2 regions of the Achromobacter sp. 1011811831 genome follow, and region 2 is predicted to be linked to the other one. Evidence: predicted binding sites of a transcription regulator. Region 2 holds the regulator's gene; the other holds the start of a gene.
The links. Region 2 encodes HrcA, which represses chaperone genes, less so after heat shock. Its sites were predicted from a motif close to TTAGCACTCNNNNNNNNNGAGTGCTAA; they were not measured.
Positions count from the first base shown of each region.

Region 1: rpoH (RNA polymerase sigma factor RpoH) is a predicted target of HrcA. The motif match lies at 5,985-6,011, and genes of this name have one in related genera.

Region 1 covers NZ_JCBANG010000013.1:54,651-63,842, forward strand. The annotation lists gene AC6LJ9_RS07605 (NUDIX hydrolase) at 43-855, shown strand; gene AC6LJ9_RS07610 (cation:proton antiporter) at 886-3,666, opposite strand; gene AC6LJ9_RS07615 (phosphodiesterase) at 3,850-4,677, shown strand; gene rpoH (RNA polymerase sigma factor RpoH) at 5,054-5,974, opposite strand; gene AC6LJ9_RS07625 (hypothetical protein) at 6,127-6,816, opposite strand; gene fghA (S-formylglutathione hydrolase) at 6,906-7,772, opposite strand; gene AC6LJ9_RS07635 (hypothetical protein) at 8,140-8,907, shown strand.
Region 2 covers NZ_JCBANG010000001.1:188,407-197,598, forward strand. The annotation lists gene recN (DNA repair protein RecN) at 1-801, opposite strand, end outside; gene AC6LJ9_RS00745 (NAD kinase) at 815-1,714, opposite strand; gene hrcA (heat-inducible transcriptional repressor HrcA) at 1,858-2,862, shown strand; gene hemH (ferrochelatase) at 2,909-4,000, shown strand; gene AC6LJ9_RS00760 (hypothetical protein) at 4,013-4,252, shown strand; gene grpE (nucleotide exchange factor GrpE) at 4,374-4,931, shown strand; gene AC6LJ9_RS00770 (thioredoxin family protein) at 4,952-5,356, shown strand; gene dnaK (molecular chaperone DnaK) at 5,439-7,364, shown strand; gene dnaJ (molecular chaperone DnaJ) at 7,474-8,598, shown strand; gene AC6LJ9_RS00785 (DUF4148 domain-containing protein) at 8,975-9,192, opposite strand, start outside.

The DNA of each region.
Region 1 (9,192 bases), on a different contig from region 2:
TGGCATAAAATCAGCCGCACCTTCATCCAAGACGGTCCCGAGATGCACAAGCAGTTGCCCGACCTGTATGCCGCGCTGCGCGCCCGCGCGCAGGAACTCCCGCCCGAAGGGGCGCATGCCTTGTATATAGCGGGGCGCCGCTGCGGCTGGGCCACGCACGCCGCGGCCGACGCGCTGCAAGGCGCCGACCACATCGAAACGGACCACAACAGCGTGCGGATCGGCGAAGGCATGGCCCCCGGCCCCGAGCTGGACGCGGTGCTGGAACGGGCCGCGATACTGTTGCGCGATGCCAACTGCCTGCGCGGCTGGCGCGACGAACTGCTGGACGTGGTCGTCGGCGACGACAAGCTGGGCGTGATGGAGCGCACCGCGCTGCGGCCCTTCGGCCTGCCGACCAAGGCCGTGCACCTGAACGCCTGGACGCCCGATGGCCGGCTGTGGGTGGCGCGCCGCGCACTGAGCAAGTCAACAGATCCCGGTATGTGGGACACCCTGGTCGGCGGACTGGCCGGCAGCGGCGAAGACCTGGAAACCGCGCTGGTGCGCGAGTGCGGCGAGGAAGCCGGCCTGGACGAGCCGGACCTGGCCCACCGCACGCCGCTGCGCACCATCCTGCGCATCCACCGCCGCCTGCCCGAGGGCTACCAGGTCGAGGACGTGCTGACCAGCACCTGTGTACTGGCGGCCGACGCCAGCCCCGCCAACCGCGACGGCGAAGTCATGGAAATCCGTGCCATCGAGGTGGCCGAGGCGGTGCGCCTGCTGGCCGAAGGCGAGTTCACGCTGGAAGCGGCGCTGGTCATCGCCGAGGACATCCTGCGCCGCCAGGCGGCCGGGGAAATCCCGGCCTGAGCCGGGACTGACGCCGGGGCCGGCGCTGACTCAGCGTGATTGCAGGCCGGGTTCGCCCGGCGTCGCTCCGCTCTGTGCGGACCGGTCGGTGGCCTGCCGCGCGTCTTGCGCGCCATCGACCTGCCGGACCACGACAGCCTCGCTTCCGAGCGCGTGCGCATCCCTGGTTGTCACGTCCTTTGCCTCATCCTTCGGCGCGGCTTTCGCCGCCTCTTCCTCGCGCCGCTCCTCGCCCGCCGCCTCGGCGGCTTCGGCGGCGGCCGCCGCGCTGGGCGCCGGCGCAGGCGCGGCCACGGGCGTCGCCGCCGCGACCTGCGAGGCCTGCGAGAACTGCTTCCACACCTCGATCGCGCGCAAGCGCTGCTTGGCCACGACCTGGATGCGCTCGCGCAGGTGTTCATCGCGCGCCAGCAGCGCATGGAAATCGCGCGAGGACAGCATCAGCAGCTTGCAATAGCCCAGCGAGGTCACGTCGGGCGCGATCTGCTGCTCGCCCAGCAGGCCGAGTTCGCCGAAGAACTCTCCGCTGCCCAGCTCGATCATGGTGTTGTCCGGCAGGTGCACGGCCACGGCGCCCGACGCCACGAAGCACATTTCCTCGCCATGGCGGCCCTTGGTCAGCACGCGCTGGTCCGGCAGCGCCAGCCTCGGCTTGAGCAGCTTGCTGATGGCGCGCAGCGAATCGGCCGACAAGCCTTCGAACAGGGGCACGCGCTTGATCAGGTCGGCCGCGCTCAGCTCGATGTCCAGCGGCGGGTGCTGGTCGATGTGCGACCAGCGGCTCTGCAATTGCGACATCAGATCGGCGTACACCTCGCCGCTGATCAGGAACTGCTCCAGCATGTCGCGGTAGCGGATGCGCTCGAGCTCGCGGGCCACGCGGCCCAGGTAGCTTTCCTGCAGCCATTGCGCATACTGGGGATATTGCAGGTTCAGCGCCTGCATGGCGTTCTCGATCAGGTCCAGCCTGCGCTGGTGCAGCGACACGATGCGCAGCGTGGCCTCTTCGCCCAGCAGCGGCGTGATCTGCTCGCGGGTGAACAGGATCAGGCGCTGTGCCACGGAACGCTTGCTCATCAGGTTGGCGAAACGCTGCCCCAGCTCATGCGCCAGCCAGCCCTGGAAACCGAACAGATAGTGCACGCGCAGGGCCAGCCGGAAGCCGGTCGAATAGCGCACATCGGCCGCGATGGCCTTCTCGAAGCCCTCCACGCCGCCAAGGCGGATGGCGTCCTCCAGCCGCTCGGCCCGCGCCAGCAGCGATTCGGCCATGCGCCAATCCACGATCTGCGCCTTCAGGATGTCGAAGAACATTTCCTCTTCGCGCTGCGCCACGATCGCCAGGCCGACGGCCACGCGCTGCTCGTCGCTCATCTGGCCCACCTGGCCGTCGTGCACGCTGGCCAGGCTGGCGTCGAACACGGCGCGGATGCGATCACGCACCTCGCTGCCGATGTGCTCGGTCTTGGCCAGATCGTCGGTCTTGCCCTGCAGGTCTTCCAGCGCCACGGCCAGCGCCTGGTTGCGGATGGTGCGCTCCACGGGCGACAGCTGGTTCAGCCCCAGCATGCGGATCAGCGGGCGCAGGCTGATGCCATTGACGAACAGGGTGATCAGCACGAAGGCCGTGGTGGCCACGGCGATGAACTGGCGAGCCTCTTCGGGCACGCCGGTCTGCTCGGTCACGGCCAGCGCCAGCGCCAGCGACACGGCGCCGCGCAGTCCGCCCCACAGCATCACGACCTTGTAGGGCCGGCTGACCTTGGTGCCCAGCCGCGTCAGTCCCAATAGCGGCAGCAGGCCGAACACCACGATGGCGCGCGCCGCCAGCGTGGCCACGAACAGCACCGCCACCAACACCAGTTCCTGCCAGTCGGCCGCGGCCATCAGCTTGGGAATCAGCATGGCCGCGAACAGGAAGATCAGCGAATTGGCCCAGAAGCCAAACTGTTCCCAGGCGCTGGACAGGTATTCGAAGGTGGTCGGCGACATGCGGGTGCGGCCGGTGGACCCCACCACCAGCCCGGCGATCACCGTGGCCACAACACCGGACACGTTCAGGTAGTGCTCGGAGATGAAGAAGGACAGGTAGGCCAGCGTCAGCGTCAGCGTGATCTCGGCGGTGGGGAAGCCGCGCAGCCAGGCGAACAGGAAACAGGCCAGCCGCCCCATGGCGAAGCCGGCCACGCCGCCGCCGATGAAGTGCACCACGAAATCATTGAATACGCCGCTGGCGCTGAGTTCGCCATGGCCGCCCAGCACCGCCAGCAGCACGGAGTACAAGGCGATGGACGCGGCGTCGTTGAACAGGCTCTCGCCTTCGACCAGCGTGGTCAGGCGCTTGGGCGCGCCCACTTCGCGGAAGATGCCCACCACGGCCACCGGATCGGTGGTGGCGACGATGGCGCCCAGCAACAGGCAGACCACCAGCCCGTAGGACGAGATGGCATCGAGCGTGACACCCACCACCAGCGTGCACACCACCACGGCCACGATGGCCATCATGAGAATGGGGCCGATGTCGTCCATCAGCCGGCGCACGTTCATGGACAGCGCGGTCTCGAACAGCAGCACCGGCAGGAACACCATCAGGAAGGTCTCGGACGAGATCTCGAAGCGTTCCAGGGAGTCCAGGAAATCGCCGATCCAGCTGGGCGCCCAGCCATGCAGGTGGATGATGATGCCCAGCAGACAGCCGACGATGGCCAGCAGCACCGAATAGGGCAGCTTGAGGCGACCGGCCAGCGGCGGCATGAAGCAGACCAGCGTGAGCAGGCCCGCCAGGCCGAATACGAGAAAACCGACATCCATGTAAAGCCGCGTCCAGATCGTGAGGCGTGTGCGAAGTTTGACAAGAATAGCGGTTTTTCCGAGCTGTTCCGTCAGGCAATTCACGCTTGCTCACGATTGAGCGGTCCGGAGGCAGCGCCATCGCGCGCGCGGGCGCCGGTTTTTGGATAATGTAGAGCCGTGCCAACTACGCAGGAGCGGCCCTTGGTCCGCACTCAGTCCCAAGCGCCGCGCGACGGCGCGCCCGCCTTGCTTGTCCAGCTTACCGACTGCCATCTGTTCGGCGAGGCCGAGACCTCCATGCTCGGCGTGAACACCGACGCCAGCCTGCGCGCGGTGCTCGGCCAGATCGAGGCCGACCACAAGCGTCCCGACCTGGTCCTGGCCACGGGCGACCTGTCGCAGGACGGCGAAATGGCGGCCTATCAGCGCCTGGCCGGCATGCTGCAGGCCAGCCCGGCGCTGGCCGGCGCCCGCATCCGCTGCCTGCCCGGCAACCACGACGCGCCCGACACGCTGCGCCGCGCGCTGCCCGCCTGGAGCGAGCCGGTGACCGATGTGGGCGCGTGGCGCGTCATCTGCCTGGACACCACCGTGCCCGGCTCCAACGGCGGACACCTGCCCGACAGCCAGCTCGACCTGCTGGAAAGCGCGCTGGCCGAGGCGCCGGAACGACCCGCGCTGGTCGCCACGCATCACAACGCCATGCCGATCACGCACTGGCACGACACCATGATGATCGACAACCCGCAACGCCTGTTCCAGCTGCTGGCGCGCTGGCCGCAGGCGCGCGTGCTGCTGTGGGGCCATGTGCATCACGAGTTCGACCGCCGCCGGCACAATCTGCGCATCCTGGCCACGCCATCGACCTGCTTCCAGTTCAGCGTGCGCGACGGCCGGCACGTGGTCGACGGCAAGGCGCCGGGCTATCGATGGATCAAGCTGTACAAGGATGGCTCGCTGGCGACCGGCGTGCGGCGGGTGCAGGAACCGCAAACCGTGAATGCCGCCGAGGTTGCGCGGGTCGCCTGAAGGACGCCGACCGCCGCCCATGACGCACCAGCCGGGTGCGATCCATGCGCGGCTGCGAATCGCGCGCGCAAAAAAAATCGGGGCACCGGTATATACAGGTGCCCCGCAAGCATCCGTCTCATAGGGGAGGGGAAAGAGGAGAAGCCGAGACGGATGACAAGACTGCTAACCGGAGTTCGCGGTCTACATGAAGTTAGGCGCGGCCCACCCGATTAAGTTTCTGCAATCTGGTGAAATTCCTTAGCGAAGTTGTATCAATTTATTGATGCAACGATGACCATAGATCCTGGACGCAGGCCCGCGACGAATCGCTATCGGCTTGCCGCAAAAGCAAAGGGCCGCTTGCGCGGCCCCGGGCTTGTCTGGCATTGCGGCGTCAGGCAGCCAGCGTGCCCCGCATCTTCTTCAGCGCGGCGGCCTCGATCTGGCGGATACGCTCAGCCGACACGCCGAACTCCTGCGCCAGCTCATGCAGCGTGGCGCCGCCGTCGTCCTGCAGCCAGCGCGCCTCGACAATGCGGCGCGAGCGCGGATCCAGCGCCTCGAGCGCGCCATTCAGACCGGCGCTCTGCAGGTGGTCGCGCGCGGCGCGTTCCAGCACGCGGGTCGGCTCCTGGCGGCCTTCGTCGGACAGATAGGCGATGGGCGCGTAGCTGTCATCGTCATCGTCCTGGTTCTCGAGCGACATGTCGCGGCCGGACATGCGCACTTCCATTTCGCTGACGTCTTCGCGGCGGACGTTCAGTTCCTGCGCGATGTGGTCGACCTGTTCCGGATCCAGCGTCTGGCCGTCCGGGCGCATGCTGCGCAGGTTGAAGAACAGCTTGCGCTGCGCCTTGGTGGTGGCAACCTTGACCAGGCGCCAGTTGCGGATGATGTATTCGTGGATCTCGGCCTTGATCCAGTGCACGGCGAAGGACACCAGGCGCACGCCGCGCTCGGGGTCGAAGCGCTTGACGGCCTTCATCAGGCCGACGTTGCCTTCCTGGATCAGGTCGGCATGCGGCAGGCCGTAGCCGAGATACTGGCGCGCCACGGATACCACCAGACGCAGGTGCGACAGCACCAGCTCACGGGCGGCGGACAAGTCTTCCTGGTCGCGCAGGCGGCGGCCCAGCTCGGTTTCGCGCTCGGCCGACAGCACCGGCAGGCGGTTCACGGCCGAAATGTACGCGTCGATCGTGCCCAGCGCGCCCGGATTGGCGATGGCCAACGCCAGGGCGTTGCCGGAAGCGGCCAACGAGGTACTGGGTTGCTTCATGGCGGAGGTCTCCGGAAAGCTCAGGGAAAGCGACATGGATTCGATCTTAGCACTCTGGTTATGGGAGTGCTAATTCGACTATTGCGGCGCGTCAAAGTTTCGCTCCTGATGACGTGGCCCCATTTATTTTCACTGGCGCACGTCGCGGAAGGCCCCGCCCGCCGGCGACGGCCGGGACGGGCCCGGCCTCACCAGCCCAGGCGCTTGAGCCCTTCCTCCGTGGCCTGTCCGTCCGGGCGGGCGAACAGCGCGCCCCGGGGATCCAGGAAGACCTGGTAGCGGGCCCCGTCGAACAGGGGCATGTAGGCGCCGCTGCCGAACTGCACGTCGACGAACGGAAACCAGTTCGGGAAGCTCTTCTTCAGCGAGCCGAGGTCGGGCGCCGGCCAGTCGTCCAGCGAATGGACCGAGCGCGTGGCGGCGGCTTCGCGCGCGGCATCGCCATAGCGGCCGGACAGCCGTTCCAACCGGTACAACGGCGGCACGCCCGCCATCAGGGCGGGCAGCTTCCAGCGCACCACGCGGGCGTCGATCTGCCACTGGTCGCCATACAGTACATATTGCTTCTCGCCGATGCCCGGCGCGCTGGCGCGCACCTGGAACTGGCCGTCGCCCTGCTGGCGGACCTCGAGGCGCGCGACCGGCGCGTCCGTGGTCAGGCGAAAGAACTGCACCAGCGACAGCGCCAACAGGCCCGACACGCAGCCCAGCGCCACCAGCATCAGCCCGAACAGGCGTCGTACCGGCCGGAACTGGAAGAGGCGGCGGCCGCGCTCATCTTTCGGGCCGCCCCGGCCCAGCAGCATGAACAGGCCCGGCAACAGGACCACGACGGCGCCCAGCAGGATCCAGGCGAAGGGAGCGAAACCGTTGATCAAATCAGGCGTTCCTCATCAGGGCAAGAACGCCGCGTGCCGGGCGCGGCGCCGGCCTGCGGCGGCAGGCCGACCAGTATAGAAGCGGGGTTTCAGGCCGCCGGTTTTCCAAGCTGCTCGACGTGAAACCGGATGTGATCCTCGATGAAGGTCGAGATGAAGTAATAGCCGTGGTCGTAGCCCTCGTGACGGCGCAGCGTCAGCGGCTGGCCGGCCTGGGCGCAAGCGGCCTCGAACACCTCGGGATACAACTGTTCGGCCAGGAACTGGTCGGCCTGGCCCTGGTCGACCAGGATGCCGCCAGGGAAGGGCTGGCGCAGCCGCGCCATCAGCGCCGACGCGTCATAGGCGGCCCAGGCCTGGACATCGTCGCCCAGATAGGCGCCGAACGCCTTCTTGCCCCAGGGGCAGCGGCTGGGCGCGGCGATCGGCGCGAAAGCCGAGACCGAGCGGTACTTGCCCGGGTTGCGCAGGGCCAGCACCAGCGCGCCATGGCCGCCCATGGAATGACCGAAGATGCCGGCGCGCGCGGCGTCGCCGGGCAGCTCGCCGCCCGTGGCGATGGCGTGCAGCTCGCGGGTGACGTAGCTGTCCATGCGGTAGTGGCGGCTCCAGGCGGGCGCGGTGGCGTCCAGATAGAAGCCCGCGCCGGTGCCCAGGTCCCAGCTCTCGTCCTCGCCCGGCACGTTGGCGCCGCGCGGACTGGTGTCCGGCGCCACCAGCATCACGCCCAGTTCGGCGGCGACGCGCTGCGCGCCAGCCTTGATCATGAAGGTTTCCTCGGTGCAGGTCAGCCCGGCCAGGTAGAACAACACCGGCACCGGGCCTTGTTCGGCCTGCGGCGGCACGAAGACGGAAAAACGCATCGGCAGGCCGATTTCCGCCGAGTCGTGGCGGTAATAGCGCTGCGAGCCGCCGAAGCAGCGATGCTGGGAAATGAGTTCCAAGGCCGCGGCCATGCGGGAGTCCTCCGGATGCGGGTTGAAAGATGCGCCCTGACTTGCGGGCCGGGGAAGGGTGGCGGACGGGCCGGATCGCGGCGTGGACATCCTTTGGGATTAGGGTATATCCACGGTACGACGTTCCGTCGCCAAATGTTAACCTGCGCCTCACGGACGACCGGCATCTGGTTTGTCCCCATGCAGCGCCCGTCCACGCGGGCTTGCCGCCCGGAACGGGCGACGCGGCTGGGTACGAGCCATTGAAAAAAAATCCGGCTTCCGTGCCCAGTTTGTGATCAGGGGGCTTGACCGGCGGCCACCGTGGCACTATTTATATACGTGAGAGAAGACATCCCGTTCTTCCGGATGCGCAAGCGCTGACACTATGGCACGTCTGCCCCGCCTGTACGCCCCCGGGCTGCCCCAATTGGTGCAAGCCAATTTCATCCAGCCCCTGGCGGCGCCGTCGCAACCCGCGCCGGCCGATATCCTCAATCAACTGGCCACCTGGCTGGGCGAGTCCGCCCAACGCCACCGGGTGTCGGTGCACGCCTGGCTGCTCGCCAACGACCGCATCCTGCTGCTGGCCACGCCCGCCGACGAGGAAGGCCTGCCGCGCCTGATGCAGACGCTGGGCCGCAACCTCGCGGCGCGCTTGCGCGGCGGCCGCGTCTTCGCGGGCCGCTACCGCTCCGCGCTGCTCGAGCCCGGCGCCTGGGTCCTGCCCTCGCAGGTCTGGCTGGAAACCTATCCGGTGCGCAGCGGCGCGTCGCAGGATCCCGATTCCTGGCCCTGGTCCTCGGCCAGCAGCCATACCGGCAACACCAGCGCGCCGCCCGCGCAATGGCAGTCGGACCACGCCGATTACTGGGCCTGCGGCAATACGCCGTTCGACCGCCAGGCCAACTACCGCAAGCGCCTGCAGGACGGCCTGTCGCGCGAGGAATCCCAGCGCATCGATCAGGCGGTATCCGGCCAGTGGGCGCTGGGCGGCCCCAGCTTCATCGCCAGCCTGGCCCACACCGCCAGCCGCCGGGTCGCGCCAGGACAGCGCGGACGTCCGCGCAAGAAACCGGCCACGCCCGCGACAGCAGGGGACGCTTCCGAAGCGACGCCCACGCCTGTGACGCCGGTTTCCGGATCCTCACACTAATCCATCCCCATTATTGACGCGCCGCCGGCCATGCCGCGCGGCGCGTTTGCTTTTCGGCGCCCACTCCACATCCGGCCCCTCGGATCGCGGGCCGGCGGCAGGCCGCCGTGGCCGCCCCTCAACGAAGAAGCCTGCTCGATCTGATGGATTATTGCCACGGATTCCACGGGAACCGATGCCGAGAACGTCCTTTTTAATGGGGACGTATTTCTGATATTTGCACACTTGCAGTGCAAAGTCGATATCCGCCTTTTTCACTCCTCCCCGCAAAGCCTTTATTCATGC
Region 2 (9,192 bases):
GATCTCGTCGACCACGCCCTGCAGGCCGGGATCGTGGCGCAGCATGTGCTGCAGCCGCTGGCCGGCCGCATTGAGCCGGTGATGGGCCGAATCGCCGTCGCCGTCCAGCGCTTCCAGGATCTGGCCGGCGCCGTCCAGCAGCGACTGCGCGTGCGACAGCCGCGTATGTTCGGACTGCAGCGCGTCCCATTCGTCCTGGCCCAGGTCCAGGCGGTCGAGTTCTTCCACCTGCCATTGCAGGCGTTCGCGTTCGGCGGCCAGGCCGGCGGCGTCCTTCTCGGCGGCTTCGAGCTGGCGGGCCAGCGCGCGCCAGAGCTTCCAGGCCTGGCCCACGGATTGGCGCAGTTCGCCATGGCCGCCGTGCGCGTCCAGCAGGTCGCGCTGCGCGTCCGGGCGCATCAGGCTCTGGTGGGCGTGCTGGCCGTGGATGTCGACCAGGCTGTCGCCCAGCTCGCGCAGTTGCGCGACGGTGGCGGGCGTGCCGTTGATGTAGGCGCGGCTGCGTCCCTGGGCGTCGATCACGCGGCGCAGGGCCAGTTCTTCGTCGGCGTCGAATTCGCGTTCGGCCAGCCAGGGGCGCAGCGCCGCGGGCGTGTCGAAGACGGCGGAGATGTCGGCGCGCGCCGCGCCCTCGCGCAGCACGCTGGCGTCGCCGCGCTCGCCCAGGGCCAGGGCCAGGGCGTCGACGAGGATGGACTTGCCCGCTCCGGTCTCGCCGGAAAACACGGTGAAACCCGGGCCAAAATGGATCTCGGTCTGTTCGACGATGACGAAGTCGCGGATATGCAGGGTGCGCAGCATGGGGGGGCGCTAACTACTCTACGTTGTCGGTGGCCTGCGGCATCAGGTTCCAGTGCAGCTTGCGGCGCAGGGTGGAGAAGAAACTGTAGCCTTCGGGATGCACGAAGCGGACATTGTGGCGCGAGCGCTGCACCACGATGCGGTCGCCGGGCTGCAGGTCGGACCAGGTCTGCATGTCGAAGTGCACGCTGGCGCCCACGCCCACGCGCCCCATGGCGGTCAGGGTCATGTTGAGCACGCCGCTGTCGGGAATGACGATGGGACGGTTGGACAGCGTCTGCGGCGCCACCGGGACCAGCACCATGGCGTTCATGCCCGGATGCAGAATGGGGCCGTTGGCCGACAGCGCGTAGGCGGTCGAGCCGGTGGGCGTGGCGATGATCAGGCCGTCGGCGCGCTGCGTGTACATGAAGGCGCCGTCGAGTTCGACGCGGACTTCGATCATGCCGCCGCGGCCGGCGCGGTTGAGCACCACGTCGTTCAGCGCGGTGGCGGAATACAGCTGCTGTTCGCCGCGCCAGGCGCTGCCCTCGAGCAGCATGCGTTCCTCGATCTGGAAGCTGCCTTCCAGCACGCGCGCCAGCGCGGCCTGCGAGTCCTGCAGCGGGATATCGGTGATGAAGCCCAGGCGTCCGTGGTTGATGCCGACCAGCGGCACGCCGAAAGGCGCCAGGTGGCGCGCCGCGCCCAGCACGGTGCCGTCGCCGCCCATGACCACCGCCAGCGAGGCGTTCTGGCCGATCTCTTCGAGCGAGGCGGCGGGGAATTCTGTGAGCCCGGTGTTGCGCGCCGTGTCGGCGTCGACCAGCACCTGCCGACCGGCCTGCCTGAGGGCGAGCGCGAGCGCCCGCAACGGTGCGTCCAGGCCGGTGTCCTGGTATCTGCCGATCAGGGCGACGGTGGGAAAGTGCATGGCTGCGAGCGGATCAGAAAAGGCGACGCTGGAAAACGCGACACTTGCCCGGAATGGGCCAGTTTGCCGATTATATGGGGCCGCATATACGCTTGCGGGACAAAAATCGCCTCAATTGGAAAAGATTCCCTAAAATACCCGCCATGGACGACCGTGCACGCGCGTTACTGAAGGCGTTGATCGAACGCTATATCGCCGATGGACAGCCCGTGGGTTCGCGGACGCTATCCAAAGTCTTCGATCTTTCCCCGGCCACGATCCGCAACGTCATGGCGGACCTCGAAGAGCTGGGCCTGATCCACAGCCCCCACACCTCGGCTGGGCGCGTGCCGACGCCGCGCGGCTATCGCATGTTCGTCGATTCCCTGCTGGCGGTGCAGTCGTACCAGCTCGAGCCCCGCAACATGGGCGAGATGCTGTCGGCGGCCGAGCCCACCCGGGCCGTCAACGCCGCCGCCGCGCTGCTGTCCAACCTGACCCAGTTCGCCGGCGTGGTGCTCACGCCCAAGCGCGCCCAAGTGTTCCGCCAGATCGAATTCATCCGCCTGTCCGACAAGCGCGTGCTGCTCATCATCGTCACGCCGGACGGCGACGTGCAGAACCGCATCCTGTTCGTGCAGCGCGACTACGCCGAGTCCGAGCTGCTGGAGGCCGGCAATTTCTTCAACGTCCATTTCGCCGGCAAGTCCTTCGACGCCGTGCGCCGCACGCTGTCCACCGAACTCGCCCAGCTGCGCGAGGACATCTCGCGCCTTATGCAGGCCGCGGTCGAGGCCAGCGCCGAGGCGGCCGAGGACGGCGACGCCGTGGTGATCTCCGGCGAACGCAAGCTGCTGGACGTGACCGACATCGCCTCCGACATGGACCGGCTGCGCAAGATGTTCGCGCTGTTCGAGAAAAAGACCGACCTGCTGCAGCTGCTGGACGTGTCCAGCCGCGCGCAGGGCGTGCAGATCTACATCGGTGGCGATTCCCAGCTGGTGCCGATGGAAGAGGTGTCCGTCATCACCGCGCCCTACGGGGTCGACGGCAAGGTGGTCGGCACCCTGGGCGTGATCGGCCCGACCCGCATGGCCTACGAGCGCGTCATTCCCATCGTGGACATCACGGCGCGCCTCCTGTCCAACGCGCTCAGCCACAACCAGTAGTTCCCAGTCAAAGCTGCATCCTCCTCGCGGAGGAAGGGGAGTTTTTGTGTTTCTTCGCCTGTTCAAGTACCTGTGGCCTGAACGCTACCTGCCCGAGCCGGAGCAGGACGATCCCTTCAACGAGGATCCGCCGCCGCGCGCGCCAGGCAAGGTCGGCGTGCTGCTGGTGAACCTGGGCACCCCGGACACGCCCACGGCCCGGGACATCCGCAAGTACCTGGGCGAATTCCTGTCCGACCCGCGCGTGATCGAAATCCCACGCTATCTGTGGAAGCCGATACTGCACGGCCTGGTGCTGACCATGCGTCCGAAGAAGCTGGCGCCGCGTTACGCCGGCATCTGGCTGCAGGAGGGCTCGCCGCTGATGGTCTACAGCCGCCGCCAGGCCGAGGGCGTGGCCGCGGCGTTGCGCGAGGCGGGCGTGGAAGCGACGGTGGAGCTGGGCATGCGCTACGGCAATCCGTCGATCCCGGACGCGATCAGCCGGCTGCGCGCGCAGGGCTGCGAGCGCATCCTGACCGTGCCGCTCTATCCGCAGTACGCCGCCAGCACCACCGCCACGGTGGTGGACGCCGTGACCCGCCACGCCGGCCGCCTGCGTGACCAGCCCGAGCTGCGCTTCATCAAGCGCTTCCATGAAGATGCGTTCTATCTGGACGCGCTGGCCGGCAGCATCGAAGCCTTTTGGCGCGAGCATGGCCGTCCGCAGAAGCTGGTGATGAGCTTCCACGGCCTGCCGCGCTACTCGATCGAGCTGGGCGATCCCTACTACCGCGACTGCATGGAAACGGCGCGGCTCGTGTCGCAGCGCCTGTCGCTGCCGCGCGAGCAGATCGAAGTCACCTTCCAGAGCCGCTTCGGCGCGGCCCGCTGGCTGGAGCCCTATACCGAGCCCACGCTCAAGATGCTGGCCGCCGCCGGCGTGACGGACGTGGACGTGGTGTGCCCCGGTTTTGTGGCAGACTGTCTGGAAACCCTGGAGGAAATCAGCCAGGAGTGCCGCCATGCCTTCCTCGGCGCCGGCGGCAAGCAGTTCCGCTACATTCCCGCCCTGAACGACGATCCTGCCTGGATCGCCGGCCTGGCAGGCTTGACGGCCAGGCATCTGCAAGGGTGGGGCGCGTCCTCACCGACTTGAAGGAGCAGGCTCATGCATCATGATCCCAAGACTGGCAAGACCGTGAAAAAGGGGACGGTAGCTACCCCGGTGGACGAGGATCAGGTCGAGCATGAGCTGGACGAGGCGCTGGCCGAGACCTTTCCCGCCAGCGACCCCATCGCCGTCCATCCCGAGCCGGAAACGGACGAGGCCCGGGTCGACCGGGCGCTGAAGGACAGCTTTCCCGCCAGCGACCCGGCCGCGCCTGCCCAGCCGCACAGGAAAAAGTAAGGCGACCCCAATTTTCCGCAAAGGTTCCGCCGCCGGGGAATATTTCGCTATCCCGGGCTTGAAATAGGGGTATTGGCCCCCATTCATGTCTGCGAAAGCCATTCTTTTTGGAGGATTCCCCATGACGGCACCCCACGAGCCCGCAGACCAGACGCCCGAGCACGGCGCCGCCGCCGACGCGGCCCCCGCCGCCCAGGACGACCTGCTGGCCGAGCTGAACGAGCTGCGCGCCCAGCTGGACGCCGCCCAGGCCACCGTCAATGAACAGCATGACCAGCTGCTGCGCGTGCGCGCGGAAGCCGAGAACGTGCGCCGCCGCGCCCAGGAAGACGTGTCCAAGGCCCGCAAGTTCGGCATCGAGTCGTTCGCCGAGAGCCTGGTCCCGGTCAAGGACAGCCTGGAAGCCGCGCTGGCCCAGCCCGAGCAGACCGTGGACACCCTGCGCGAAGGCGTGGAGGTGACCCTGAAGCAGCTGGCCGCCGCCTTCGAGCGCAACCTGCTCAAGGAAATCGCGCCGGCCCAGGGCGACAAGTTCGATCCGCACCTGCACCAGGCGATTTCGTCGGTGCCGGCCGATCAGCCCGCCAACACCGTGCTGCAGCTGCTGCAGAAGGGCTACGCCATCGCCGACCGCACGTTGCGGCCCGCGCTGGTGGTGGTGTCCGCCGGCCAGGGCTGAAACCGGACGGCCCCCCAGCCATGAGCGCGACCCATTTCGACCCGGCCAGCTTCTTCGAGGCCTTCGGCATGCGCCACGTCGATTCCGCCGGATTCGACGCGGCCGTGGTCCAGGCGCCGGGCGACGATCTGCGCTGCGTGTTCCTGTGGGGGCAGGACTGCTACAACTGCAATATCTTCAAGCAGACCGCCCTGTTGCACCGGGACGCGCTGCTGGAATTGGATCTGAGCTGGTTCGAGGCCGACGTCTACGCGGACGAGCCGCTGGGCCGGCGTTTTTCGCTGCATGGCGTGCCCACCTTCGTGCTGTACCGGGCGGGCAAGCGGCTGGGACGCATCACCGGCTGGCCGGGCGTGCCCCAGTTCACGGCGGCGATCCGCCGGCTGCGTGAGCCGCCTCCGGAAAATTCCGCCGGGACGTCTTGAAAAACCCTGCCGGCGGCCCCAGTTATGCGGGGACAGTAAATTTTCTCTATTTTCATAGATATACATTCAAGGTAAACCCACCATGAGCAAAATCATCGGCATCGACCTGGGCACGACCAACAGCTGCGTGGCTGTCATGGACGGTGGGCAGGTCAAGATCATCGAAAACGCCGAAGGCGCCCGCACCACGCCTTCCATCGTCGCCTACATGGACGACGGCGAAACCCTGGTCGGCGCCCCGGCCAAGCGCCAGGCGGTGACCAACCCCAAGAACACGCTGTACGCGGTCAAGCGCCTGATCGGCCGCAAGTTCGACGAAAAGGCGGTGCAGAAGGACATCAACCTGATGCCCTATGCGATCGTCAAGGCCGACAACGGCGACGCCTGGGTGGAAGTGCGCGGCAACAAGATGGCGCCTCCCCAAGTGTCGGCCGACGTGCTGCGCAAGATGAAGAAGACCGCCGAGGACTACCTGGGCGAGGAAGTGACCGAGGCCGTCATCACCGTGCCCGCGTACTTCAACGACAGCCAGCGTCAGGCCACCAAGGACGCCGGCCGCATCGCCGGCCTGGAAGTCAAGCGCATCATCAACGAGCCGACCGCGGCCGCGCTGGCCTTCGGCCTGGACAAGAACGAGAAGGGCGACCGCAAGATCGCCGTCTATGACCTGGGCGGCGGCACGTTCGACGTGTCCATCATCGAAATCGCCGACGTGGATGGCGAGAAGCAGTTCGAAGTGCTGTCGACCAACGGCGACACCTTCCTGGGCGGCGAAGACTTCGACCAGCGCATCATCGACTACATCATCTCCGAGTTCAAGAAGGAACAGGGCGTTGATCTGTCCAAGGACGTGCTGGCCCTGCAGCGCCTGAAGGAAGCCGCCGAAAAGGCCAAGATCGAACTGTCGTCGGCGCAGCAGACCGAGATCAACCTGCCGTACATCACGGCCGACGCCTCGGGTCCGAAGCACCTGAACCTGAAGATCACGCGCGCCAAGCTGGAAGCGCTGGTCGAGGAACTGATCGAGCGCACCATCGAGCCCTGCCGCGTGGCCATCAAGGACGCCGGCGTCAAGGTCTCGGACATCGACGACGTGATCCTGGTCGGCGGCATGACCCGCATGCCCAAGGTGCAGGAGAAGGTCAAGGAATTCTTCGGCAAGGATCCGCGCAAGGACGTGAACCCCGACGAGGCCGTCGCCGCCGGCGCCGCCATCCAGGGTTCCGTGCTGTCGGGCGAGCGCAAGGACGTGCTGCTGCTGGACGTCACCCCCCTGTCCCTGGGCATTGAAACCCTGGGCGGCGTGATGACCAAGATGATCCAGAAGAACACGACGATCCCGACCCGCTTCTCGCAAACCTTCTCGACCGCCGACGACAACCAGCCCGCCGTGACCATCAAGGTGTTCCAGGGCGAGCGCGAAATCGCCGCCGGCAACAAGGCGCTGGGCGAGTTCAACCTCGAAGGCATTCCGCCGTCGCCCCGTGGCGTGCCGCAGATCGAAGTCACGTTCGACATCGACGCCAACGGCATCCTGCACGTGTCCGCCAAGGACAAGGGCACCGGCAAGGAAAACAAGATCACCATCAAGGCGAACTCGGGCCTGTCGGAAGACGAGATCCAGCGCATGGTCAAGGATGCCGAGGCCAATGCCGAGGAAGATCACCGCGTGGCCGAGCTGGCGCAATCGCGCAACCAGGCCGACGCGCTGGTGCACGCCACCCGCAAGTCGCTGACCGAGTACGGCGACAAGCTCGAGGCCGCCGAGAAGGAAAGCATCGAGGCCGCGATCAAGGACCTGGAAGCCGTGCTGAAGGACGGTGACAAGGCCGCGATCGACGCCAAGGTGGAAGCGCTGTCGACCGCCTCGCAGAAGCTCGGCGAAAAGATGTACGCCGACATGCAGGCGCAGCAGGCCGCGGGCCAGCAACAGGCCGCGGACAACGCGAAGCCGGTGGACGACAATGTCGTCGACGCCGACTTCAAGGAAGTCAAGCGCGACCACTGATGGCCAGGCTCTGACCTGCCCAGCGCCGCCCGGTAGCCGGATTTTCCGCCTACCGGGCGGACTCATTCTGTAGCACTGAAAAGAAGGCTCGCTTCCGGGCCCACCGATCATGGCAAAACGCGACTATTACGAAGTCCTGGGCGTGGCGAAGAACGCCTCGGACGACGAACTGAAGAAGGCCTATCGTAAGCTGGCCATGAAGTACCATCCGGACCGCAATCCGGACAGCAAGGAAGCCGAAGAGAAATTCAAGGAAGCCAAAGAGGCCTATGAAGTCCTGGGCGACGAGCAGAAGCGCGCCGCCTACGACCGCTACGGCCACGCCGGCGTCGACCCCAATGCCGCGGGCATGGGCGGCGGCATGGGCGGTGGCTTCGCCGATGCGTTCGGCGATATCTTCGGCGAAATCTTCGGCGGCGGCGGTGGCCGTCGCGGCGGCGGTCCGCAGGTCTATCGCGGCGCCGACCTGAAGTACGCGCTGGAAATCTCCCTGGAGCAGGCCGCGGCCGGTTTCGACACCGAGATCCGCGTGCCCAGCTGGGAAAACTGCGACACCTGCAAGGGTTCGGGCGCCAAGCCCGGCACCTCGCCCAAGACCTGCCGCACCTGCGGCGGCTCGGGCGCGGTCCGCATGCAGCAGGGTTTCTTCAGCGTGCAGCAGACCTGCCCGACCTGCCACGGCAACGGCAAGGAAATCACCGATCCGTGCCAGGCTTGCGATGGCGTGGGCCGCATCCGCCGCAACAAGACCCTGCAGGTCAAGATTCCGGCCGGCATCGACGACGGCATGCGCATCCGCTCCAGCGGCAATGGCGAGCCGGGCATCAACGGCGGTCCTCCGGGCGATCTGTATGTGGAAATCCACATCAAGAAGCACCAGATCTTCCAGCGCGACGGCGACGACCTGCATTGCGAGCTGACCATCCCGTTCACCACGGCGGCGCTGGGCGGCGAGCTGCAAGTGCCGACGCTGGGCGGCAAGGCCGAGATCTCGATCCCCGAAGGCACGCAGTCGGGCAAGACCTTCCGCCTGCGCGGCAAGGGCATCCGCGGCGTGCGCGGCAGCTATCCGGGCGACCTGTACTGCCACGTGGTGGTCGAGACGCCGGTGCGCCTGAGCGACGAGCAGAAGAACATCCTGCGCCAGTTCGAGGCCTCGCTGAACGACGGCGGCGACCGCCATTCGCCGCAAAGCAAGTCCTGGACCGACCGGGTGAAGGAATTCTTCAGCTGAATCGCCGGATAGGGCGCCATTTGGCGTCCCGGCTTGCCTATCCCCGCACGGGCGTCATGCCTTGCGGGGATTTTTCATCGCAGGGCCCCACCAAGATGAAACGCCCCCTTGGGGGGCAGCTAGCGCCCGCAGGGCGCGCGGCGTGGGGGGCTTTTTCATCTCGGGTCGGCGCGGCGCTGACAGACGCGTCGTCGGAGGCAGCCGGCGCGCGCAATGCGCGCGGCCTTGGCGGCCCATTTCGATGGGCAAAAAAAACCGCGGCATCTCTGCCGCGGCGGTACTGCATCCGCTTGTCGTGGCTGAAAAAACCGGCCCCGGACCATGATGCCGTCTGAGGCCGGCCGGGCTACAGCAAGCAGCTCACCGGATGGCCGGTTCAGCGCACGATCGGCGGGTATTCCAGCTCGCCGAAGGTGTACTGGCCGCTGGCCTTGGCCTGCGCCAGTTCGGCCAGCACGTCGGCGCGCGACTTCGCGGCCTTGGCCGTGGGGGCGACGACGACGGGCGGGTATTGCAATTCGCCAAAGGTGTATTGGCCGTTGATCTTGGCTTGTTGCAGCTCATCGCTCACTTGCTGCGAGCTCAGGCTGGCGG